Regions from separate parts of the Cupriavidus sp. UGS-1 genome, predicted to be linked through region 2. Evidence: riboswitches for the same ligand, from Rfam matches in the RefSeq annotation. Region 2 holds a riboswitch; the other holds the start of a gene.
What was found. A riboswitch is a leader RNA that binds a small molecule or an ion and turns the genes downstream of it on or off. The one in region 2 is predicted to bind glycine.
Positions count from the first base shown of each region.

Region 1: another riboswitch for glycine. It lies ahead of LRR16_RS11720 (D-amino acid dehydrogenase); the one in region 2 lies ahead of gcvT (glycine cleavage system aminomethyltransferase GcvT).

Region 1 is NZ_JAJQJF010000007.1:93,178-102,840, reverse strand. Features, by position in the region: gene LRR16_RS11730 (ATP-binding protein) at 1-1,126, shown strand, start outside; gene LRR16_RS11725 (SDR family NAD(P)-dependent oxidoreductase) at 1,262-2,056, shown strand; gene LRR16_RS11720 (D-amino acid dehydrogenase) at 2,578-3,915, opposite strand; glycine riboswitch at 3,972-4,088, opposite strand; gene LRR16_RS11715 (diguanylate cyclase) at 4,220-5,206, opposite strand; gene fumC (class II fumarate hydratase) at 5,368-6,774, opposite strand; gene LRR16_RS11705 (diguanylate cyclase domain-containing protein) at 6,862-8,952, opposite strand; gene LRR16_RS11700 (EAL domain-containing protein) at 9,237-9,663, shown strand, end outside.
Region 2 is NZ_JAJQJF010000009.1:80,642-90,304, reverse strand. Features, by position in the region: gene gcvH (glycine cleavage system protein GcvH) at 1-191, opposite strand, end outside; gene gcvT (glycine cleavage system aminomethyltransferase GcvT) at 297-1,424, opposite strand; glycine riboswitch at 1,523-1,670, opposite strand; glycine riboswitch at 1,692-1,788, opposite strand; gene LRR16_RS13710 (UvrD-helicase domain-containing protein) at 1,997-4,081, shown strand; gene LRR16_RS13705 (response regulator) at 4,222-4,983, shown strand; gene LRR16_RS13700 (ATP-binding protein) at 4,988-6,073, shown strand; gene hemN (oxygen-independent coproporphyrinogen III oxidase) at 6,233-7,774, shown strand; gene LRR16_RS13690 (cytochrome c5 family protein) at 7,872-8,792, opposite strand; tRNA gene LRR16_RS13685 (tRNA-Arg) at 9,156-9,231, shown strand; gene LRR16_RS13680 (trans-aconitate 2-methyltransferase) at 9,238-9,663, opposite strand, start outside.

The DNA.
Region 1 (9,663 bases), on a different contig from region 2:
GCGGCCGTCGCTGCCGCCGCGCGCCGAGCTGGGTTTCTCCAACGTCCGCACCGACGACGGCGAGTTCCGCATTTACAGCGTGCAGCTTGGGCCGGCGGTGGTGCAGATCGCGCAGCCGATGAGCGCGCGCCGCGAAGTGGCGGCACGGATGGCGCTGCGCACGGTCGCGCCGCTGCTGTTGCTGCTGCCGCTGCTCGGCTGGATGGTCTGGCTCGCGGTCGGCCGCGGGCTGCGGCCGGTGCGCGAGATCGCGCGGCAGGTCGGCAAACGCGATGCCAACGCGCTGTCGCCGCTGGCGGTCGCCGAGATGCCGGCCGAGATCGCGCCGCTGACCGAGGCGCTGAACCTGCTGCTGGCGCGGCTCTCCGACGCGATCGACACGCAGCGCGCGTTCATCGCCGATGCCGCGCACGCGCTGCGCACGCCGCTGACGGCGCTGCAGCTGCAGGCGCAGCTGGTCGAACGCGCCGACAGCGAGCCGGCGCGCCGCGAGGCAGTGGGCAATCTGCGCGACGGCCTCGAGCGGCTGACGCATCTGGTGACGCAGTTATTGACGCTGGCGCGTCACGAGCCGGGCGCGGCCGTCGCGGGCCAGCAGCCGGTCGCCTTGCGCGAACTGGCCGCGGCCGTGGTCGGCGAGATGACGCAGGCCGCGCTGGACCGGAATATCGACCTGGGGCTCGACGCCAGCGGCGACGGCGACGATGGTGGCAATGGTCGCCAGGCTGGCGATGCTGGCGCTGGAGACGCGGCCGGGCTGACCGTGCAGGGCGATGCCGACGCGCTGCGCATCCTGCTGACCAATCTGATCGACAACGCGCTGCGTTATGTGCCGGCCGGCGGCAAGGTCGACGTGCGCGTGCAGCGCGGCGACGCGGGCCGGGTCGCGCTGATCGTCGCCGACAACGGTCCCGGCATCCCGCCCGAACAGCGCGCCCGCGTGCTGGACCGCTTCTATCGCTTGCCCGATGCGCCGAGCGGCGGCAGCGGCCTGGGCCTGGCCATCGTCGACGAGATCGCCCAGGTGCATCGCGCCACGCTGTCGCTCGAGGATAACGAGCCGGGGCTGCGCGTGCGGGTGGTGTTTCCCGAGGCCGCCAACGCGTCAGGCACGGGCCGCGATTAGGCCGCTGCCTTCACGCGCCGCCACGTTCTTGTCGAAAAGCGTACCCGTTTCTGCGTACTCGCTTGACCGACCCTTTCGGACTTTCCGAACCTTTGCGTCCCCTTCGCTGATCTCACCCCGCTTCAGGAGGTACCCATGCAAATCGATCTCACCGGCAAGACCGCGCTGGTCACCGCCTCGACAGCCGGCATCGGGCTGGCCATCGCCATCGGGCTGGCGCGCAGCGGCGCGGCGGTCATCGTCAATGGCCGCAAGCAGGACACCGTCGAAGGCGCCATCGCGGACGTGGTGCGCGAGGTGCCGGGCGCCACGGTGCGCGGCGTCGCGGCCGACGTGGGCAGCGCCCACGGGTGCGATGCGATCGTGGCCGCGGAGCCGGCGGTCGACATTCTGGTGAACAACGCCGGCATCTACGGTCCGCGCGATTTCTACGAACTGAGCGACGAGGACTGGGCCCGCATCTTCGATGTCAACGTGATGTCCGGCGTGCGGCTGGCGCGGGCGTATACGGCCGCGATGGCGGCCAACGGCTGGGGCCGCGTGGTCTTCATCTCGTCGGAGTCTGCGCTGAACACGCCGGAGGACATGATCCACTACGGCTTCTCGAAGACCGCGCAGCTGGCGGTGTCGCGCGGCCTCGCCAAACGGCTGACCGGTACCGGCGTCACGGTCAACGCGGTATTGCCAGGGCCAACGCTGTCCGACGGCCTGCGCGAGATGCTGCGCGAGGATGCCGACAAGGCAGGGCTGTCGATCGAGGAAGCGGCCGCCGAGTTCGTCAAGGCGCATCGGCCCAGCTCGATCCTCCAGCGCGCGGCCACGGTGGAGGAAGTCGCCAACATGGTGGTCTATGTCTGTTCGCCGCAGGCATCGGCGACGACCGGCGCCGCGTTGCGCGTCGACGGCGGCGTGGTCGATACCATCGCTTGATGCCGGGGCGCGAGCGGGCGGCATCCGCGCGGCGATGGCGAGACGTCGAGACATCGGAGACCCTTGATTCGACTGAGGTTGTGTACGCAGAAACGGGTACGCACGGCACGCCACGCGGCATCGGACGGCGTTCGCACGACGCAGAAACGGGTACGGTGCGGCCCCGCATTCGCACGTGCCCGGTGCGGATGGCCCGCCCGATTCATGCCGTGCCCGGGCCTGGCTTTGGTCCGCAAGGTGCACTGTGTGCCGGCAACTGGGCCGGCAATTGGGCGGGCAGTAGGGCCGGCAGTAGGGCTGGCCATGGGGCTGTCGATGCGGCCGCCAATCGGCTCCAGTCGGCTGCCAGTCGGCTGCCAATGCGGCCCGCAGAAACGGGTACGCGCGCCGAAAGCCGTGCGCAGAAACGGGTACGCTTTGGCGCCCATGCATGCGCGGCAGCGATGAAACGAAAACACCGGCGCGCATGGCGATGCCATGCCGCGCCGGTGTCGTTGTTTCAGACCTGTATCAGACGGATATCAAACCTCGGCCGGCTCCGATGCGGCGGCGCGCGCGGCAATCACCGGCGCGAGCGGAGGCGCCATCCGTGGCGCCTGCGGCAGCGGACCGCAAAAGCCGAAGTCCACTTCCGGCACGCGGCCGCTGATCAGTTCGGCGATCGCGCGTCCCGAGCCGCAGCCGTGCGTCCAGCCCAGCGTGCCATGGCCGGTGTTCAGGTACAGCCCCTGCACCGCGCTCGCGCCGATATACGGCACGTTGCCCGGCGTCGCGGGACGCAGGCCGGTCCAGTAGCGCGCCAGTTCGGGCCGGCTGACACCGGGGAAGATCTCCAGCGTACGCCGCACGATGGCCTCGCAGCGCACCGGGTTCAGCTCCATCGAATAGCCGTTGAGCTCGGCGGTGCCGGCGATGCGCAGCCGGTCGCCCAGCCGCGAAAACACCAGCTTGTACTCGTCGTCGGTCAGGCTGACGCTCGGCGCGCGCTCGGGATCGAGCACCGGCAGCGTGGCCGAATAACCCTTGGCCGGATAGATGTCGAGCTTGACGCCCAGCGGACGCGCCAGCATCGGGCTGAAGCTGCCGAGCGCGAGCACATAGGCGTCCGCCTGCTCGACGGTATAGGCGCCGGTCTCGTCGGCGATCTCGACCCCACGCATGCGGCCGCCTTCGGCCAGCAGCCGCTGCACGCGCACGCCATAGCGGAAGTGCACGCCGCGCGCCTCGCACAGCGCGGCCAGTCCGGTGGTGAAGCGATGCACGTCGCCGGACTCGTCCTCGCTGGTGTAGGTGGCGCCCGCCAGCCGCGGCGCGATCGACGCCAACGCGGGTTCCAGCTTCACCACTTCGTCGGGACCGATCACGCGGCGCTCGCAGCCGAGCTCGCGCATGATGCGCGCCGGCTCGATCGCCGCGTCGAATTCCTTCTGGCTGGTATAGAAGTGGAGGATGCCGTGGGTCAGGTGGTCGTACTCGATGCCGGTCTCGGCGCGCAGCGCCTGCAGGCTGGCGCGGCTGTAGGTGCCGAGATTGAGCAGCTGGATCATGTTGCGGGTGGAACGCCGGGCCGGACATTCGCGCAGGAATTTCAGGCCCCACGACCATTGCGCCGGGTCGGCGCGCAGGCGGAACAGCAGCGGCGCGTCCTCGCGTCCCAGCCAGCTGAGCAGCTTCAGCGGCGCCGACGGGTTGGCCCAGGGCTCGGCATGGCTGACCGAGATCTGGCCGCCATTGCCGAAGCTGGTTTCGCGTGCCGCGCCGGCATTGCGCTCGAGCACCACGACCTCGTGGCCGGCCTTGGACAGATACCACGCCGAGGCCACGCCGATCACGCCGGCTCCCATCACGATGACTTTCATTTCAGGCTCCAGGATGCAAAAAGGGGCAGCCGGCCGGCATCGTCGATGCCAACCCGGCTGCCCCCACTGTCCTTTTGCCTGAGAGATTCACCGCGTCCGCCCCGGACCCGGCTTGCCCCTTCGGCGGCCGTCATCGTCAAATCATGATGGCGGCGCTCTCCAGTTCGTTGTCGTCTCCAGTCTTCGGTACCTGAGCGTTTCGGGGGTACGCCTTCGGCAGCGCTGCCGCCGCGCTGTCGCGGCAGGCTCGCTTTCTCCTGGATGGGCGGACAGTAACACGGCGCGGCGGCGGCCGCAACGCGAGTTACTGACGCCCGGCGGGCGGCGTCCCCGCCTTGCGGGCCTGCTTGTTGGCGTACATCGCCTGATCGGCCTGCGCCAGCAGATCGGCGATGCCCGCATGGCGGGCGGGATCGAACGCGACCGCGCCGGCGCTGAAGTCGAGCCGATAGCCGCGCTGGCTCTGCGCGTTGTGTGCCTCCACGCCTTGCCGCAGCCGGGCCAGCATCGCGTCGCACTGGTCGGCGCAGGCGTCGACCAGCAGCACGACGAACTCGTCGCCGCCGAGCCGTCCGATCAGGTCGGACTGCCGGAACGCCTGGCGCAATTGATCGGCAAAGGCGGTCAGCGCCAGATCGCCCTCCGCGTGGCCGAAGCGGTCGTTGATGGCCTTGAAGCCATCCATGTCGAAGAACAGCAGCGTGGCCGGCATCCGCTGGCGCTGGCAGACCGCCAGCGCATGCTGCGCCAGCGCCGAAAAGCCGCGCCGGTTCGACAGCATCGTCAGGTCATCCATCGACGCCAGTTGCGCCGACTCCAGCTCCTGCTCGGCCAGGCGCCCCAGATCGTGCAGCAGCGCCTGGTCGTCCTTGTCGAACTCGCGCGGCGCGGTGTCGATCAGGCACAGCGTGCCGACCTTGGCGCCGCCGCGTACCGCGAGCGGGCAGCCGGCATAGAAGCGCACGCCGGGCGCGCCCGTGACCAGCGGGTTGTCGTGAAAGCGCTGGTCCTGCAGCGCATCGGGCACGATCAGCAGATCGTCGCGCAGGATCGCGTGGCCGCAGAACGATTGCTCGCGCGGCGTTTCGCGTACGGCCAGGCCGAACGAGGACTTGAACCATTGCCGCCTGGCGTCGACCAGGCTCACCAGCGCGATCGGCACGTCGAACAGCCGCCTGGCCAGGCGTGTCAGCCGGTCGAAGCGCTCTTCGGCGGCGGTGTCGAGGAGGTTCAGCGAATACAGCGCGTCGAGGCGCCGCGGGTCATCGGCGGGAATGGGAGCAGGAATCATCTCGTCAATGCGATCGTTGTTACCCCGATCGTCGTCGGCCCGTCTGGAGCGGGTTTGTCGCCGGCCGCCGCGGTGCCGCGGGGCCGGTCGATGGGTCGTTCAATGTGTGGGCGGCCGCATGCGCCGTCGTGGACGTGGCCGCCAGCACCGGTGCGCTGACGCTACACCTCGCGCGTCATCCCCTTCAGATCGATCCATTGTTCGAACTGCTCGGCGGTGACATGGCCCGAGGCGATTGCCGCCTCGCGCAGCGACAGGTTGCGGGCCACGGCCAGCTTGGCGATCTCGGCGGCCTTGTCGTAGCCGATATGCGGGTTCAGCGCGGTGACCGGCATCAGCGATCGCTCGAGCAGCTCGGCGATGCGCGCCCGGTCGGCTTCGACGCCGGCCACCATGTGTTCGGCGAAGCTGGCCGCCGCGTCGGCCAGCAGTGTAACCGACTGCAGCAGGCTGTACACGATGACCGGCTTGTAGGCGTTCAGCTCCAGCGTGCCGAGGCCGTTGGCCAGCGTGATCGTGGTGTGGTTGCCGATCACGCGGCAGCAGACCATCGCCAGCGCCTCGGCCTGGGTCGGGTTGACTTTGCCCGGCATGATCGACGAGCCGGGCTCGTTTGCCGGGAGCTGCAGTTCGGCAAAGCCCGCGCGCGGGCCGGAACCGAGCAGCATGAAGTCGCGCGCGATCTTCAGGAAGGACGAGGCCGTGGTGTTCAGCGCGCCGGACAGATCGGCGAGCGCGTCGTGCGCGGCCTGCAGCGCGTAGCGGTTGGCCGCCGGTTCGAACGGCAGGCCCGTGTAGTCGGCCAGCGCGCGCGCGAAGGCGGCGGCAAAGCCGGCGGGCGCATTCAGGCCGGTGCCGACCGCGGTGCCGCCCTGGGGCACCGGCATCGCGCGCAGCACGGCCTGGTGCAGCCGCGCCTGCGCATCGGCGACCTGGGCCTGGTAGCCGGAGAACTCCTGGCCCAGCGTCAGCGGCACCGCATCCTGCAGATGGGTGCGGCCCACCTTGACGATGTCGGCGAAGGCCTCGACCTTGCTGCCCAGCGTCTTCTGCAACGTCTCCAGCGCCGGCAGCAGCTGGCGCTGCACCGCGCGCGCGGCGGCGATATGCATCGCGGTCGGGAAGCTGTCGTTGGACGACTGGCTCGCGTTGACGTGGTCGTTGGGATGAACCGGACGCTTGCTGCCGACCTCGCCGCCGAGCAGCTGGATCGCACGATTGGCGATCACCTCGTTCAGGTTCATGTTGGTCTGCGTGCCCGAGCCGGTCTGCCAGACCGACAGCGGAAACTCGTCGGGCCACTGGCCGGCGATGATCTCCTCGGCGGCCTGTTCGATCGCCTGCGCCAGCGCCGCGTCGAGCACGTTCAGCTCGCGGTTCGCACGCGCCGCGCACAGCTTCAGGATCGCAAAGGCCTCGATCAGCGCGGGCGGCATCTTCTCGTTGCCGATGCGGAAGTTCTGGCGCGAGCGCTCGGTCTGCGCGCCCCACAGGTGGTCGGCGGGGACGGGTACCTGGCCCAGGCTGTCCTGTTCGATGCGGGTCGCTGGGGGCTGCTGGTCTGACATGACTGGCTCCTGTGAACGAACGATGCGGATCGGCCTTCTAGGATACGCCGCCGGGACTGCCGACGCCGCGCCGGCGCGCAAGCCGGCCTACGGGCGCGCCTCCCGCGATCGGTTCGCCAGCTCGGGCGGGCCGATCTCGAAGCGGCCGCGTCCGGCGTCCTTGGCGCGGTACAGCAGCGCATCGGCCTCCTTGGCCAGCTGCTGCCATGTCATCGGCGCGCCCTGGTACAGCGCGATGCCGATGCTGACATTGACGTCGACGAAGGCGCCCTCGATGAAGAAGCGGCGGCCCACCGCATGCAGGATCGCGCCGGCGACGCGCACCGCGACATCGGGCCGGTCGATGTCCTCCATCACGATGGCGAACTCGTCGCCGCCCAGCCGCGCCACCGCATCGCGCTCGCGCACGCAGCGCTGCACGCGCTTGGCAAAGCTCTGCAGCAACTGGTCGCCGGCCGCGTGGCCATAGTGGTCGTTGACCGCCTTGAAGCGGTCCATGTCCAGATACAGCAGCGCCATCAGCCGGTCCTGCGAGCGGCTGCGCGCCATCGCCTCGGCCAGCCGCGTCTCGAACGCGCTGCGGTTCAGCAGCTGCGTCAGATGGTCCAGGCGCGAGATCTGCGCGAGCCGCAGCGTCTCGAGCTTGCGTGCGGTGATGTCCTGCACATGGACATGCACCCCCTCGACGCGGCTGCCGTCGGCGCTCCACTCGGGCCGGAAATTGGTTTCGGTGCAGTGGTAGTCGGGATCGTGGAACTCGGTCTCGAACGTGACCGCGGTGCCGGCCAGCGCCTGCTGCAGATACGGCTGGATGCGGGCGTAGCGCGCCTCGCCCAGCAGTTCGCGCAGCGTCATGCCGCGCAGCTGGTCGAGCGGAATGCCGAAGGTGCGCTCGTAGGCGAGGTTGTTGAAGACGTAGCGCTCGTCGGTGTCGATGAAGGCCAGCAGCGACGGCAGCGTGTCGGTGACCGCGCGCAGGCGCGTTTCGCTGCGGTGCAGCTGTTCGCGGCGCTCGCGCACGTCGCGCATCAGCCGGGCGAACGCGCGCGCCAGCACGCCGATCTCGTCATGGCGATGGGTCGACAGCCGCTCGTAGGCCGACAGGTCGCGCGCGCTGTCGCGCACCACGCGCCGCAGCTGCGCCAGCGGCGCGAACATCCAGTGCACCGCGAACCAGTTCAGCACCGCCGCCAATCCCACCGCGACCGCCGACCACAACAGGAAGCGCTGCTGCATCGCGTGCAGCGGCTGGAAGGCCTCCTTGGCCGGCAGCACGGCGACCAGTTCCCAACCGGTGGTCGCCATCAGATAGCGTGCGATGACCGGCTCGCGCGGTGTCAGGAACTCCAGGGTCGCCGGCTGTGCCTGCACGCCGCAGGTCTCTCCCTGCGCGCGCGCCGGCCGCCCGACCTGCTGCTGCAGCCGGTGTTGCACGTAGACCGGCTGCGCGCCGGCCGATACCAGGCAATAGAAGCCGGTGCTGGCGATCGGGCTGTGCGGCACTTCCACCAGGAAGTTCGAGCGCGCCAGGTCGATCCAGCCGCCGACCAGGCCCAGGAAGGTCTTGTCGTCCGAGACGATCGGCACGGCCAGCAGCACGCCGACCGAACCGTCGGCGCGGGCGCGGATCGGCGGGCTGATCACCGGCGCCAGGGTGCGCGCGGCCTCGCGGAAGTAGGTGCGGTCCGCGACCGACACCAGGGTGCCGTCGCGGGCCAGCAGCATGCCCCTGGCATCGACCACGACGGCGCTGTTGAAGGTACCGGGAATCGGAATGGTGCGGCTGAGCATGGCCTGCAGCTGCGCGGCCGGCGCGTCCATCATCGACTTGAATTGCGGGGCCAGGTGCTCGAGCAGGATCAGGCGATCGTTGACCGCGGAATCGAGCTGCTCCGCCGTCAGCTTGACGACGGAATCCTGTTGCGCCTGCAGTGCGTCACGCAGATCGTCATGGGCCGATTTCAGCGAGCCCACCACGAGGGCGGCGCCGAGCACGGTCGACAGACCCGCGGTGACCAGCGCGATGCGCGTCGTCAACGACAGCGCGAACCGGGGACGACGCGTCGTGGCCGTGGCCGGGTCCTCGCGGCGATCGTCGTTCGGTGTGTCGGGCGGTCGTTTCAGCGCTACGTGCGGCGGTGCGTTGGGCGAGTCGTCGAGCAAGGGGGGACGGTTCATGCGTGCCCGCAAGGGCATTCCCCGGGTCGGCGGGTTCCGTAGGCGTCACCGTATCACATCGAGCGGCATGGTGCGAGTCGCGGCACACGGCCTGTCCCGCTGTCGCAAAGTGCATTTGGCGCGGTATAGTCCAAGCCGTGATCCGAGCCTGGACGCCAGCGGCATCGGTGCCGGTCACGACCTTGGCGCCAAGCCGCGCCGCTCCTATCCAGGCCGCACGGCCCCGCCATGCTATTGCGATGAAACTGCCTTCGCTTCCTCCCGCCGTCCTGGCTTTGCTCGTCGTGGCCGCCGGCGCTTGCGTCACCGCCGCGGCCGCCGTGCAGACCGCCGCGTGGAGCGAACGTGCCGCCGCCCAGCGGCTCGATGCGATGCTGTCGGCGAGCGTGATGGCAGTGCGCCAGCGGCTCGACACCGGCGAGCGCCTGCTGCGCGGCGCCAGCGGCCTGCTGGCGGCCGATCCCGACACGACGCGCGACCAATGGCGGGCTTATATGCTCGCCACGCAGGTCGACGATCTGCCCCCCGGCATCCATTCGGTCGGTTATGCCAGGTTGACGCAGGCCTCCGCGCTCGACGCGCTGGTCGAATCGGTTCGCGCCGAGGGCCTGCCCGCCTTCGACGTGTTCCCTCGGGGCGAGCGCGAGGTCTACGCACCGGGCGTCTATGTCGAGCCCTTCGCCGGCCGCACGCTGGGCGCGCTCGGCTTCG
Region 2 (9,663 bases):
TTGACCGATTCGACCACGGCCAGCGCGTCACCGGCGCCGACCGTCTTGCCGACCTCGGGCAGTTCGAGGAAGACGATGTCGCCGAGCGCATCCTGTGCGTGATCGGTGATGCCGATCGTCAGCGTGCCGTCGGTTTCGACGCGCACCCATTCGTGCGACTCGGTGTACTTCAGGTCAGCGGGGAAATTCATCGAGATTCTCCAATTTCAGATTCTTGTGTCGCGCCGCCGCGTGCCATCGGTGAAAGGGGCCGCGGGGCGCAGCGTGACCGGGTGGACGATGTCCGCAGTGAGCCGTCAGCTCACGAGTGCCTTGCCATTGCGCACAAACGGCAGTTTAACCACAGTCGCAGTCAGTTTGCGGTCGCGGATCAGCACCTGGACTTCGCTGCCGAGCGCCACATCCTTGGGCAGGCGCGCGAAGGCGATCGATTGGGACAGGGTCGGGCTGAAGGTGCCCGAGGTGGTTTCGCCCTCGCCGGCGGCGGTCAGCACGGTCTGGTGCGCGCGCAGCACGCCGCCCTTGTCGCGCAGGATCAGGCCGGCAAACTGCTGGCGCTGGCCGTTGGCCACCAGCGCGGCCTTGCCGACGAAATCGCGCTCGCTTTGCAGGTCGACGGTCCAGGCCAGGCCGGCGTCGAGCGGGGAGGTGTGGATGTCCATGTCCTGGCCGTACAGGTTCATGCCGGCTTCGAGCCGCAGCGTGTCGCGCGCGCCGAGCCCGGCCGGACGCACGCCGGCGGCATGCAGCTTTTCCCAGACCGCGGCGACGTTGTCGGCCGGCACCACCAGCTCGAAGCCGTCCTCGCCGGTGTAGCCGGTGCGGGCCACCATGATTTCGCCGATCGCGGCGTCTTCGACGACCATCGCGTTGAACGGCTTGAGCGCCTCGCTGGGCTGGGTCGACGGGAAGGCCGCCCACACCTTGGCGCGCGCGTTCGGGCCCTGCACGGCGACGATGGCCAGCGGTGCGGCATTATCGGAGGCGTTGTCGGTGCGACGGGGAGTAATGGTCACGCCGGCGCCGGTGTCGGCATTGCGCTGGCGGATCCAGTCGATGTCGCCGGTCGCGGTGCTGGCGTTGACCACCAGGCGGAAGCGGTCCTCGGCGAAGAAATAGACGATCAGGTCGTCGATCACACCGCCATTCGGGTCGAGCATGCAGGAATACAGCGCCTTGCCCGGGGTTTGCAGCTTGTCGACGTTGTTGGCGAGCAGTCCGCGCAGGAAGGCGCGGGTATTGGGTCCGGCGAGGTCGACGACGCACATGTGCGAAACGTCGAACATGCCCGCATCGCTGCGCACCGCATGGTGTTCTTCGATCTGCGAGCCGTAGTTGACCGGCATGTCCCATCCGCCGAAATCGACCATGCGGGCGCCGAGGGCGCGGTGGATGGCGTTGAGCGGGGTGGCCTGGAGCGTCATGGATTCCTCGGAGCGTGGCATCGTTCGGTCCGGCGCGCGCGGCGCGCCAAACAAAAAAGGGTCATCCGTCGCGCGGCTCGTTGGAACCGTCGCGACGGATGACCCCCTCTGTCCTCGATACCTGAGAGATTACGGACTGGTCCTGCGGTTCGCTTCGAACCCGCCGGCCCCGCCGTGCGCCCCTTCGGTGGACACGCTCATCATTCAATCGATGAATGGCGGGTGTCGCTCTCCAGAGTTCGGCATACATCGTGTGCATGCTGCATGCCGATCCGCCCGGTCCATGGTGCCTGAGAGTTTTCGGGTGATTCCCCTTCGGCGGCGCGAGTGAATGGTCTGTCGCGCGCTCTCCCGGACGGATGGCGCGACTCTAACCGCAGGCCTGCCGGCTGTCAACGCGAGAGCGGCGCGTTGCAGGCCACGGTTCCGGTGGCTCGGCCGGACCCGCCCCCGTGTTAACATCGCCCGCTTTGATCCATCCGCGACCCGTGCCCAAACGCGTCGCGCCTGCGGCCCGCCTCCCTTGCGATGCGGCCCGGCCTCCAGCCGTACCCGACCTCCGCCCCCGACCGATGACCCACGGACTGAACGCCGCCCAATCCGAAGCCGTCCGCTATCTGGACGGCCCCTGCCTGGTGCTCGCCGGCGCGGGTTCGGGCAAGACCCGGGTGATCACGCAGAAGATTGCGCATCTGATCGAGGACAAGGGCTTCGAGCCCCGCCACATCGCCGCGGTGACCTTCACCAACAAGGCCGCCAAGGAAATGCAGGAGCGGATCGCCAAGCTGATGGAGGGCAAGACCCGGGACGGCAAGCGCATCCCGCTGCGCCAGCTGACCGTCTGCACCTTCCACTCGCTGGGCGTGCAGATCCTGCGCGCCGAGGCCGAGCACCTGGGCCTGAAGCCGCAGTTCTCGATCATGGACGCCGATGACTGCTTCGGCCTGATCCAGGAGCAGCTGGCCACCACTGACAAGAAGCTGATCCGCAGCGTGCAGAGCACGATCTCGCTGTGGAAGAACGGCATGGTCGATCCCGAGACCGCGATCGCCGAGGCCACCGACGCCGACCAGCACCAGGCCGCGCTGATCTACCGCAACTATGTCGCCACGCTGGCGGCGTACCAGGCGGTCGACTTCGACGACCTGATCCGGCTGCCGGCCGAGCTGTTCGCACGCGACGAAACCGTGCGGCTCAAGTGGCAGAACCGGCTGCGCTACTTCCTCGTCGACGAATACCAGGACACCAACGCCTGCCAGTACCAGCTGCTGAAGCTGCTGGCCGGCGGCTCGCATCTGCGCGCGCCCGCCTTCACCGCGGTCGGCGACGACGACCAGGCGATCTACGGCTGGCGCGGCGCCACGCTGGACAATCTGCGCCTGCTGCAGACCGACTTCCCGAACCTGAAGGTCATCAAGCTCGAGCAGAACTATCGCTCCACGGTGCGCATCCTGCAGGCCGCCAATGCGGTGATCGCCAACAACCCCAAGCTGTTCGACAAGACGCTGTGGAGCGAGCACGGCATGGGGGACCCGATCACCGTGACGCCGATGAACGACGAGGAGCACGAGGCCGAGTCGGTGGTGTTCAAGCTGTCGGCGCACAAGTTCGAGCGGCGCGCGCAGTTCCGCGACTACGCGATCCTCTATCGCGGCAACCACCAGGCGCGGCTGTTCGAGCAGATCCTGCGCCGCGAGCGCATCCCGTATGTGCTGTCCGGCGGGCAGAGCTTCTTCGACAAGGCCGAGATCAAGGACATCTGTGCCTATCTGCGGCTGATCGCCAATCCCGACGACGATCCGGCCTTTATCCGCGCGGTCACCACGCCGCGGCGCGGGGTCGGCAATACCACGCTGGAGGTGCTGGGCACCTTCGCCGGGCAGGCCAAGGTGTCGCTGTTCGAGGCGGCGATGATGGGCGGCATCGAAGGCAAGCTGCAGCCGCGCCAGCTCGAGCCGCTGCGCACCTTCTGCGAGGCGATGGTGCGGCTGGCCGACCGTGCCGCGCGCGATCCGGCCACCGAGGTGCTCGACGATCTGATGGAAGGCATCCACTACGAAGCCTATCTGTACGACACCTTCGACGAGCGCCAGGCCCAGGCCAAATGGACCAATACGCTGGAATTCCTCGACTGGCTCAAGCGCAAGGGCACCAAGCCGGAGGCCGCGGACGGCGAGGCGACCGGCTTCGACACCGCCGACGGCTTCGGCGACGAAGGCAAGAACCTGCTGGAGCTGACGCAGACGGTCGCGCTGATGAGCATGCTCGAGGGCCGCGAGGAGGATCCGGATGCAGTGCGGCTGTCGACGCTGCACGCGTCCAAGGGCCTCGAATATCCGCACGTGTTCCTGGTCGGCGTGGAGGAGGGCATCCTGCCGCATTGCCGCGAGGACGAGGACCTGAGCGACGAGAAGATCGAGGAGGAGCGGCGCCTGATGTATGTCGGCATCACGCGCGCGCAGCGCAGCCTGCATATCAGCTGGTGCAAGAAGCGCAAGCGCGCGCGCGACACCTACTCGTGCCAGCCGTCGCGCTTCATCGGCGAGATGAAGCTCGAGGAAGCCCCGGCACCGAAGGACGAGACGCCGGCGATGAGCCCGAAGGACCGGCTGGCGGGACTGAAGGCGCTGCTCGGCACCAAGGCCGCGGCCGGCTGAAGCGCAGCGCCGGGTACGCGAGGCCTTTCGTATCAGCGCCGATACAAAGCGGCCAAGGGCCTGCAACATCGGGCTGCTACAGTGCCGGATCGCCGAGGCCGCTCGGCGCCGCGGCACACCGCTTCTTCCCTTCCTCCTCGATGGACCTGAGTCTTCCCGATGCCGCGCCCGCGGCAATCCGCCTGCTGATCGTCGATGACGACGCGCAAATCCGCACGATGCTTGCCGACTACCTGTCGACCTTCGGCATCGCTGCGGACGGCGTCGAAGGCGGCGCCGCCATGCGGGCCGCGCTGGCCGCCCAAGCCTACGACCTGGTGATCCTCGACCTGTCGCTGCCGGGCGAGAACGGCCTGGCGCTGTGCCGCGAACTGCGGGAGCAGGGCGATCTGCCGGTGATCATGCTGACCGCGCGGGCGGAACTGGCCGATCGCGTGGTCGGCCTGGAGGTGGGGGCCGACGACTACGTCACCAAGCCCTTCGAAATGCGAGAGCTGGTCGCCCGCATCCATACGGTGCTGCGGCGCAGCCGCGGCGGCGAGCGCGGCATGCGGGCCGGCCCTTCTGCGGCAGCGGCGCGCGCCCGGGTCGAACTGCGCTTCGGCGACTGGCGCCTGCATACGGTGCTGCGCCAGCTGGTCGACCGCGACGATACCGTGGTGCCGCTGTCGAACGCGGAATTCCGGCTGCTGCTGGCCTTTCTTGACCATCCGCAGCAGATCCTCGATCGCGAACGGCTGATCCAGTTGGCGCGCGGCCGCGAACTGGATCTGTTCGATCGCAGCATCGACCTGCTGGTGTCGCGGCTGCGGCAGAAGCTGCGCGAGGACCCGCGCGAGCCCGGCCTGATCCGCACGGTTCGCGGCGAGGGCTACGTCTTTACCGCCAGCGTGCAGGGCTGAGCCAGTGGCGGCGCGTCGCTTCGACACGATGTTCGTGCGCCTGTTCGTCGCGATGGCGGCGATCATGGTTGCGGTGCATATCCTTGGCGTGACCGTGGTGGAGAGCGTGTTTCCGCGGCACGGTCCCCGGCACGGCAGCCACGCCGTCGGTGGTACCGCCGACCGGCCCGCCGCACCGGCGCACGAGGGCCAGCGTCCGCCGCCGGGCCCACCGCGCCCGCCAGGCCCGCCCGGTCCGGGCAGGCCACCGCCATTCGGCATGCTGTTCCAGTTCGCCGCGATCGTGGCCGCCTCCTGGGTCGGTGCGCGCGTGCTGGCGCGCCCGGTGCAGCAGCTCGCGCGCGGCGCCGGCAGGCTGACCCAGGACGTCCACGCGCCACCGCTCGACGAACAGGGCGGACCGAACGAGGCGCGCGAGGCCGCGCGCGCCTTCAATCGCATGCAGCAACGGATCCAGACCCAGCTGGCGCAGCAGGCTCGCTTCCTGGCCGCGGTCTCGCACGATCTGCGCACGCCGCTGACCCGGATGGCCTTGCGCATCGAGCGGCTAGACGATGCCGACACGAGCCGGCGGCTGCGTCAGGACCTCGCCGAGATGAACGCGCTGATCGATGCCACGCTCGGCTATCTGCGCGAGCGCGAAGGCGCCGCCGGCCCGCGCCAGCGCGTCGACATCGCCGCGCTGGTGCAGGCCGTCGTCGACGATGCGATGGAACTGGGCCAGCAGGTCTCGTGCAGCGGCTCGGCGCAGCCGCTGGCAGTCTATCCGGCCGAGCTGCGCCGCGCGCTGGTCAATCTGATCGAGAACGCGCACCGCTATGGCGGCGGCGCCCGCGTGGCAATGACCGATGCGCCGGACAAGGTCGTCATCGATGTCGACGACGATGGCCCCGGCATTCCGCCGGACGAACTGGGGCGCGTGATGGAGCCGTTCTACCGCATCGAGTCCTCGCGCAGCCGGGCCACCGGCGGCGTCGGCATGGGCCTGGCCATCGCCGCCGACGCGGTGGCGCGCCATGGCGGCGAACTGATGCTGGAGAACCGGCCGGAAGGCGGTCTGCGGGCGACGGTGACGCTGCCGCGGGAGTAAGCCGGTAACTCCGCCACGGTGGTTTGACTGCAGCCTTCGGCGCAAGGGTGTTGCGCCGAAGGCTCCGCGCCGGGCCCGATGCGTCGGGCTTGATGTCGGTCAAGTCCGGCGCGTGCCGATCTGGCTAGCATCGAATCGGATTCCTCAAAAGGCCGCCGCATGGCAACGACCCTCCTCCATTCCGCTCCCGCCGCCGCTCCCGACTCCGTCATCCGCCGCTCCGACCTCGCCGATTTCCGCGGGCTCGCCGAGCGGATCGACGTCAACGGACCGCGCTACACGTCCTATCCGACCGCCGATCGCTTCCATGCCGGCTTCGGCGAGGACGCGTACCTGTCGGCGCTGGACGACTGCCGGGCAGGGGGCGCCGACGCGCCGCTGTCGCTCTACCTGCATATCCCCTTCTGCGAGAACATCTGCTACTACTGCGGCTGCAACAAGATCATCACGCGCGATCACGGCCGCAGTGCGCGCTATGTCCGCTATCTGGCGCGCGAGATGGCGCTGGTGGCAGCCCGGCTGGGTGAGCGCCGGCCGGTCGTGCAGTCGCACTGGGGCGGCGGTACGCCGACCTTCCTCGATCCCGCCGAAATGCGGCAGGTCATGGCCGCACTGCATCGGCACTTCGATCTGCGCGCGGACGGCGAGCATTCGATCGAGATCGATCCGCGCCGCGTCGACGAAGAACGGATGGCGCTGCTCGTCGAGCTAGGCTTCAATCGCGTCAGCCTCGGCGTGCAGGACTTCGATCCCCAGGTGCAGGCCGCGATCCATCGCGTGCAGCCGGTGGAAGACACCCGCCGCGTGGTGGCCGCCTCGCGGCGGCTCGGTTTACTGTCGGTCAGCATGGATCTGATCTACGGCCTGCCGCACCAGACCGCTGCCCGCCTTGGCGCGACGATCGAGCGGGTGCTGGAGATGCGGCCGGACCGCCTGTCGCTGTATAGCTACGCGCATCTGCCGCACGTCTTCAAGCCGCAGCGGCGGATCGACGAGGCCGCGATGCCGTCGGCCGGCGAAAAGCTGGACATCCTGGTTTCGGCCATCGAGCGGCTGACCGCGGCCGGCTATGTCTATATCGGCATGGACCACTTCGCGCTGCCGGACGACGCGCTGGCCCGCGCCCAGCGCGAAGGACGGCTGCAGCGCAACTTCCAGGGCTATGCGACCCACGCCGGTCACGACCAGCTCGGTTTCGGCATCTCGGCGATCGGCGCGGTGGCCGGCCGCTACGTGCAGAACGCGCGTACTTTGGACGAGTACTACGGCGCGCTCGATGCCGGCAGGCTGCCCGTGCTGCGCGGCCATCGATGCGACGCCGACGACCGGCTGCGCAAGGACATCATCGGCGCGCTGATGTGCCACGGCGTACTCGATACTGCGGCGGTCGCGCGGCGGCACGGCATCGACTTCGACGCCAGGTTTGCCGCCGAGCGCGCCGAGCTGGCGTCGCTCGCGGAGCAGGGGCTGGTGCGGATATCCGATAAGCGGATCGACGTGACGCCGCTGGGACGGCTGCTGGTGCGACGCGTGGCGATGGTGTTCGATCGCTACCTGCGGGGCGACCGGACGGCCGCGGCGCAACCCACAACCGAGTCGGATCCCGTTTTTGAACAGGCGGTGGCGCACCCGCTGCTACGGATGCCGCCGACATCCCGCTCCGGGGCGGCGCCGACGCCCCGATACTCGCGTGTGGTATAGCGCGGCCGAACGGCAGACGTAAAAAAGCCAGCGGCATGCCGCTGGCTTTTTTGTGCTGCGGAGTCGGGCGCCGCGCTGGCGCCCCGGTGTCGCAGCCTTACTTCGACGCGTTGACCATGTAGTCGGCTGCCGCAATCACGTCGGCGTCGGGGCCGGCGTACCCGCCCTTCGGCGGCATCACGCCCTTGCCCTTCAGCGCAAAGTTGTGGACGGCGTCCATGCCTTCCTTGATGCGCGGCGCCCAGGCGGCCTTGTCGCCGACCTTCGGCGCACCGGCAACGCCGGCGGCGTGGCACGCGGCGCAGACCTGATCGTAGACACGCTTGCCGACTTCCGCCGACGCGGCGGCCGGGGCTGCAGCCGTCGTTTGAGCCGGTGCAGCGGCTGCCGGGGCCGGAGCGGCCGGTGCCGCTGGTGCAGCGGCGGCAGGAGCAGGAGCCGGAGCGGCCGCCGCAGCGTCAGCCGCCGGTGCGGCGGGTTCCGAAGCCGCTGCGGTGGTCGCTGCGGCCGGCGCGGGCGCGGCAGGCTCCTGCAGCTTGCCGCCGGCCGAGTTGACCAGATGCACCATCGCACGGTCCAGTTCGTAATCGGAGAAATCGTCCGGCGAGGTGCCGGCGCGCGGGGGCATCGCGCCCTTGCCGGCGATCACCGATTTCAGCAGGCCGTCGTGGCCCTGGCCGAGGCGGGCGCTCCAGTCCCCGGCGGCGCCAAACTTCGGCGCACCAGCCGCGCCGGTGGCGTGGCAGGCCGCGCAGACGGCGGTATAGACCTGTTCGCCGGTCTTGTAGACGCGCGGGGCATTGGGATCGCGCAGTTCGAGCGAGGCAACCGGCTTGATGCGGTCAACCACCGCTTCCGCCGTATCGGTGGAGCCGGCGCCTTCCGGGCCACCGTAACCGACGAAGCTGACCAGCAGGATGATCACGGTGATCGGCACCACGAAGGCGGCAATCACCACAGCGATCAGCTGCTTCGGGGTCTTGATGGGAGACTCGTGTTCGTTATGGACGTCGCTCATGCTGAACTCTCGATTTTGCAGGAAACCCGTGACCGCTCCGCTTGGCGGCCTTTCGTTGGTCCGTGTCTGGGCCTGACTGCCGCCCCCTCCGCGCTTTCGAGTCTGCCGAGCCTGACAGCCACACCCCATGCCGCCTGGCGCGCCGTCCGAGTGGACGAGACGCAGCCCCGCTTTTGCGCAAATAACGGGCGATTATAGCCGCAAAGCCCCTCCCGATGGCGCGAAAAGCGCCTCGGACGAAACCCGTAGGGCCCGGGAAAAGATGCGCCGGCATGGACGCGCCACGGCAAACGCGGTATCCTATGCGACTTTCCGACGACGGCATTCGCCGCAGTCGACCGCGCGGCTCCCGCCGCCTCTCGTGCGCCCGTAGCTCAATGGATAGAGTACTGCCCTCCGAAGGCAGGGGTTGCTGGTTCGATCCCAGCCGGGCGCGCCAATCACGCTATCTCGCTACGGCGACGAGAAGCATCATCGGCCTCTCGATTTCCTCTTCCAGCCCGGGATTCAATCTGATCTGTTCCGCGGAGGGAGCGAATTCTTCGACGTCCTGGACCGTAAATCCGGCTCGTATCAGCGTATTGAGCGTGGTGGCGATGGTCCGGTGGTACTTCAACACGCCTTTCGCAAACCAGTCGGTCCGGCGTTCCCCCTCGACCGAATAACGATTGACCGGCCACGTCTTGCGGCCGTCCCCGTCGACGATCCAGCGTGGATCGGCGGCAGCCGTGAAGATGGGATGTTCAATCGTGAACACCATGCCGCCGCCCGGCGCCAGGGCCCGATAAATCATCCGGGCCAGACGTTCGAAGTCCTTGATGTAGTGGAACGTCAGCGCGCTGTAGGCGAAATCAAAAGCCGACTCGGGTAA